DNA from 2 places in the Staphylococcus sp. FSL K6-0223 genome. Region 1 is predicted to be linked to the other one. Evidence: riboswitches for the same ligand, from Rfam matches in the RefSeq annotation. Region 1 holds a riboswitch; the other holds the start of a gene.
The links. Region 1 has a riboswitch for manganese ahead of MHI13_RS08625 (TerC family protein). Riboswitches for the same ligand answer to the same signal wherever they lie in the genome.
Positions count from the first base shown of each region.

Region 2: it holds a riboswitch for manganese, as region 1 does, so the genes downstream of both, MHI13_RS14805 (TerC family protein) here and MHI13_RS08625 (TerC family protein) in region 1, are expected to answer to the same signal.

Region 1 is NZ_JBBOYX010000001.1:1,734,619-1,737,837, forward strand. Features, by position in the region: gene MHI13_RS08620 (trypsin-like peptidase domain-containing protein) at 1-249, opposite strand, end outside; gene MHI13_RS08625 (TerC family protein) at 483-1,280, opposite strand; yybP-ykoY riboswitch at 1,337-1,469, opposite strand; gene MHI13_RS08630 (peptide chain release factor 3) at 1,590-3,152, opposite strand; gene MHI13_RS08635 (YueH family protein) at 3,149-3,219, opposite strand, start outside.
Region 2 is NZ_JBBOYX010000002.1:810,058-813,276, reverse strand. Features, by position in the region: gene MHI13_RS14810 (peptide chain release factor 3) at 1-944, shown strand, start outside; yybP-ykoY riboswitch at 1,072-1,192, shown strand; gene MHI13_RS14805 (TerC family protein) at 1,262-2,062, shown strand; gene MHI13_RS14800 (S1C family serine protease) at 2,278-3,219, shown strand, end outside.

The sequences.
Region 1 (3,219 bases):
TCTTAACTTAGCTAAATGTTGTTGTTGTTGAATTTCTTCTTGTGTTAATTTCTCAATTCTAGCTTTTCTTAAATTATCTTTGACACGTTCTTCATTTACTTTTGCTTGATGCTGTTCTTTTTCTGCTAAATGTTCACGCTTTTGTCTTTCACGTTCAATACGTTCCTCACGTTCTTCATTATGAAAGTATTCGTGACGTTTACGCCCATATTTACTACGCGGTATCACTTGTTTTTTATCATTATCCAAAGATGCCCACTCCTAACCTTGAAATCACAATATATATCACTAAAAAATGATTTACTTTTATGTGGTTATATATCTATCTTAATTTATTTATATATTACTTAAATTTTAATATCATTAGTGTTAATAAGCAAACGATTGTCAAATATTTTCTAAAAATATTTGACAAATAGTTATTAATTGAAAAAACCTTTTGAAGTCTTTTATAAAAAAACTTCAAAAGGTATCGATTACATCTAATGCTTAGCATTCTTTTTATTTTTTCGTACTGATGTTAACCATCCAATCACAACTAATAAAATCATTACAGTCCAAAAGATTGCTTGCCATAACGTACTATGTGGGAAGTCTTCTGATAATACGCCAATATCTGGATGAGCTAATACGATAACTACTAATTTAATACCTACCCAGCCAACAATTGCAAAAGCGGCACCTTCTAAACCTGGATATTTATTTAATAAATCAACAAACCATGTTGCTGCAAAACGCATTAAAATAACACCAATCATACCACCGATGAACATGACTCCAAATTGACCTAAATCCATACCGCCAAAATGAATACCCATCTTAGGAAGTGTCACTGCAATAGCCATTGCTGCTAACATAGAATCAATTGCAAAGGCAATGTCAGCAAACTCTACTTTAAATACGGTAGCCCAAAATTTTCCAGCACTTACTTTCTTTTCAGCGCCAGTTTCATCATAATGATGTTCATCCCCAACTTGTTCCTCTTCATCTTTCTTATGGAAGAAATTCCAAAGATTTCTAATAGACATGAAAATTAAGTATGCAGCACCAATCGCTTGAATAAACCAGAAATTCACAATAATACTAATTAAAAATAAAGCAATAAAACGGAAAATAAATGCTCCTAGTAAACCATAGAATAATGCTTTTTTACGCTGTTCTGGTGGTAAATGCTTAACCATTACTGCCATTACAACCGCGTTATCTGCTGCTAGTAATCCTTCTAAAAATACTAACACTAATATTACCCACAAATAAGGTAAAATTAAGCTTGGATCCATGAAAAGACAGCTCCTTTATTTATTTTTTACAAATAAAAAGACCTATGCTAATTCATAGCAAAGGTCTCACTTAGCAAATTTGCTCATTTTACCGGAAGTATCAACTTCGTAATGACGATAAAATGCTGAATTTAAGATGTTAGTAATATAGCCCCTCAAATTCTCAAGTTACTCCCCTCTGACATTAAGTCATAGGTATTTATTTGTTAAGAGTATTATAACCAGATTTGTTATATATAAACAATGTTAAAGCTAAAAATATTGTATTTCTTTATTATTATTTTAAATTAAACCTTATATTGTCATTTTTTATAATAAACTATATAGTTTAATATCTGGGAATTTTTCTTCAAACCAACGTGTAGCAAATTCATTTTCAAATAAGAAAACAAACTTATCATATCTGTCTTTCACTAAAATAGAACGTGACGTGTTCATCTTATCTTGAATATCCTCTTCATTTTCAATCCAACGTGCAATTTTTCTACCTACAGGTTCCATGACGACATCTACATTGTATTCATTTTTCATTCTGTGCTCGAATACTTCAAATTGTAATTGACCCACTGCACCGAGAATAATTTGATTCGTATGAAGTGTTTTATAATATTGAATCGCACCTTCTTGCACAAGCTGTTCAATTCCCTTATGGAAATGTTTTTGTTTCATGACATTTTTAGCAGAGACTTTCATGAAAATTTCAGGTGTAAATTGTGGTAAATCTTGGAAGTTAAATTTTTGTTTACCTCCAACTAATGTATCACCAATTTGGTAGTTACCTGTATCGTATAATCCAATAATATCTCCAGCTACAGCGTGATTGACGGTTTCTTTATCATCTGCCATAAAAGAGGTAGAGCGTGTGATTTTTTGTTTTTTATTGGTACGTTGCAAGGTCACATCCATACCTCTTTCAAACGCGCCACTGACTACTCTCATAAATGCAATTCTATCTCTATGTTTTGGATCCATATTCGCTTGAATTTTAAATATAAAACCCGAGAACTCGTCATCAAACGGGCTAACTTCAACTTCTTCATTCGTCTGACGAGCATTAGGCATAGGCGCATAATCTACATATGCATTCAAGAAATTTTGAACCCCGAAATTAGCCAATGCTGAGCCAAAAAATACAGGAGTTAAATCACCATTTAATAATGCTTCATTATCAAATTTTTCGCCAGCTTCTTCAACTAACATAAATTCTTCAATCGCTTGTTCGAAAGCACTATCATTGCTAATAGTGTGTTCTTCTTTAAGTTCATACTCATCATTTAAATGTAATACATTCTCTTCATCTCTAAAAGGTTCAATAGTTTTAGACTCACGATCGATAATACCAAAAAAGTTTTGACCCATTCCTATTGGCCAATTCATTGGATAGGTGTCAATATTTAATGTTTCTTCAATTTCTTCTAATAGTTCAAATGGTTCTTTACCTACACGGTCTAATTTGTTGATAAAAGTAAAGATAGGAATGCCTCTCATTTTACATACTTTAAATAATTTTAATGTTTGGGGTTCGATCCCTTTCGCACAATCGATAACCATTACTGCACTATCAACCGCCATTAATGTTCGGTATGTATCTTCAGAAAAGTCTTCGTGTCCTGGTGTATCTAGAATATTAATTTTATAATCATCATAATCAAATTGCATGACTGAACTGGTCACAGAAATACCACGTTCTTGTTCCACTTTCATCCAGTCACTGGTTGCAAATTTCCCTGTTTTTTTCCCTTTTACAGTACCCGCTTCACGAATAGCACCACTAAAATATAATAATTTTTCAGTTAGCGTCGTTTTACCAGCATCCGGGTGTGAGATAATAGCAAACGTCTTTCTTGATTCTATTTCTTCTTTTAAACTCATTCATTATTCTCCTTTAAATCCTTTATTATCCACTTAGATAACTGAGAAGCTATACGCAATGCTTCAC
Region 2 (3,219 bases), on a different contig from region 1:
AAGATCATGATATTAAAAATGATAGTGCCTTTGAACAAGCTATTGAAGAAATGATGCTTGTTGAAGAAGCGGGCGAAGAATTTGATAATGATGCGTTACTAAACGGTGAGCTCACACCAGTTTTCTTTGGTTCAGCTTTAGCTAACTTTGGTGTTCAAAACTTCTTAAACGCTTATGTTGACCACGCACCGATGCCTAACGCTCGTCAAACAAATGAAGATGTTGAAGTAAGTCCATTTGATACAGACTTCTCAGGATTTATTTTCAAAATACAAGCGAATATGGATCCTAAACACAGAGACCGAATTGCGTTTATGCGTGTTGTTAGTGGTGCCTTTGAACGTGGTATGGATGTAACATTACAGAGAACAAGTAAGAAACAAAAAATAACACGTTCTACTTCATTCATGGCGGATGATAAAGAAACTGTTAACCACGCTGTAGCTGGTGATATTATTGGTTTATACGATACAGGTAATTATCAAATAGGGGACACACTTGTCGGTGCTAAGCAAAAATATAGTTTCCAAGATTTACCTCAATTTACGCCTGAAATCTTTATGAAAGTTTCAGCTAAAAATGTAATGAAACAAAAGCATTTTCATAAAGGTATTGAACAACTTGTACAAGAAGGTGCAATCCAATATTATAAAACGCTACACACCAATCAAATTATTCTTGGTGCTGTAGGTCAATTACAATTTGAAGTGTTCGAGCACCGTATGAAGAATGAATACAATGTTGATGTAGTAATGGAACCAGTCGGAAGAAAAATCGCGCGTTGGATAGAAAATGAAGAAGATATTAAAGATAATATGAACACTTCACGGTCTATATTAGTGAAAGACCGCTATGACAACTTTGTCTTCTTATTTGAAAATGAATTTGCTACTCGTTGGTTTGAAGAGAAATTCCCTGATATTAAGTTATATAGTTTATTATAAGTTTTGAGTTTAACTTTATTGACAACGGGGTATTCTTTAAGAACATATTAAACGAAGTAGATACGATTTAGATTGTGTTACTTGTACAATCTATGTATACTATTATTAACAAATGAATACCTATGACAACTTTGTCAGAGGGGAGTAACTAGAGGATAGTAGAACTTTAATTATTAGCAACTACTATTTAACACTTTATCGTCATTACGAAGGTAAGTCTTCCGGTAAAGTGGGCAATACAATTGCTTAGTGAGACCTTTGCTATTATTTAGCATAGGTCTCTTTATTTGTATTTTTTAATAAAGGAGTTGTCCACTATGGATCCAAGTTTGATTTTACCTTATTTATGGGTACTCTTAGTGCTTGTGTTCTTAGAAGGTTTATTAGCAGCTGATAACGCAATAGTTATGGCTGTAATGGTAAAACACTTACCACCAGAACAACGTAAGAAGGCATTGTTTTATGGTTTATTAGGAGCATTTATATTTAGATTTATAGCCTTATTCTTAATTAGTATTATTGCGAACTTCTGGTGGATTCAAGCTGCAGGTGCAATCTATTTAATCTATATGTCTATCAAGAATTTGTGGGATTTCTTCCATAAATCAGAAGAAGAGCATCATAAAGACTCAGGTGATGATCATCACTATGATGATTTAGGAAATGAAAAGAAAGTTGGGCCTAAAGCATTTTGGGGCACAGTTTTCAAAGTAGAATTTGCGGATATTGCCTTTGCTATTGATTCAATGTTAGCTGCTTTAGCTATAGCAGTGACATTACCTAAGATGGGGATTCACTTCGGTGGAATGGACTTAGGTCAATTTATAGTAATGTTCTTAGGTGGCATGATTGGTGTCATTCTTATGAGATTTGCTGCAAATTGGTTCGTTGAATTATTAAATAAATATCCAGGTTTAGAGGGAGCAGCCTTTGCCATCGTTGGTTGGGTTGGTATTAAATTAGTTGTAATGGTTCTTGCGCATCCTGATATTGGCGTTTTACCAGAAGAATTCCCTCATGGTGCTTTATGGCAATCCATTTTCTGGGCAGTGCTTATTTTACTAGTGATTATAGGATGGTTTACTTCTGTCATTAAAAACAAAAAGAAGAATAAATAGTTTATTATTTAAACATTGCTCCACTCATCTAACCTTTTGAGTGGAGTTTATTTTTAACTTTGTTATATTGAACATTGCAGTTTTATAGTTAAAATATTAAAATTTAAACTATAATCAAACTCGATAATACTGTATTGAAAACCTTAGAAATAACTAAAATTTAATAATTTTTACATATTTAACTAATATAAGTGAATATAGGAGTGGGTCATCAATTGGATAATGATAAAAAACAAGTCATACCCCGTAGTCAGTATCGTCGAAAGCGACGTGAATATTTTCATAATGAAGAAAGAGAAGAACGTATTAAACGTGAACGAGAAGCTCTAAAACAGCAAGTTGCTAAAGAAAAACAACAATCCAAGGTTAACGAAGAACGCGTTAAAGATAATTTACGTAAAGCAAGAATTGAGAAATTAACTCAAGAAGAAATTCAACAACAACACGAAATAGCAAATCAAAGGCAAAAAAATAGACATGAAGAGACCAATCAAACAGATGCATTAAAACCTTCTTCAATGAGCAAAAAATCTTCTAATTCTAAAGAATTAAGTGATCACACTCAAACACATTTAACTTCAGAGGATAGACCACGAAGTGAAGTTGAAGATAAACAAGTAAATCATAATCATAAAGAAACAAGAGTGCCATATTCTATCACTAACCAACCGAAGGACTTAGAGGGTGAAGACAAAACCGCTAAAGAAAATGATGACATCGTTCAACCAGAAGAGTCTAGTATAAATGAAACATCCGATAAAAAAGAGGTTAGCACTAAAGATAGTGATTATGAGAACAATAATCAGATAGAAACTTCTAATGATATAACAGATAAGAGAAAAAATAATGATAAGCGTCATTTAGATTCTGAACAAAACAAAGAAAAGCCATATTCATCTATAAATCATCATTCAGATGATAAGGAAAATGATGATGACAAAGGTAATGATAAATATTCAAAGAAAGATTCTCTAAAAACGAGTAATAAAAATGATAATTTTGAATACATCAAGAACGCAATAATTGCTTTCTTTAAAGAACACTGGCCAAAACTTTTAATTATCATAGGTATTATCTTATTATTACTTATATTAAATGCTATATTTACAACAGTTAATAAAAATGATCATACTAATGATAGTGCTTTTAATGGAAAT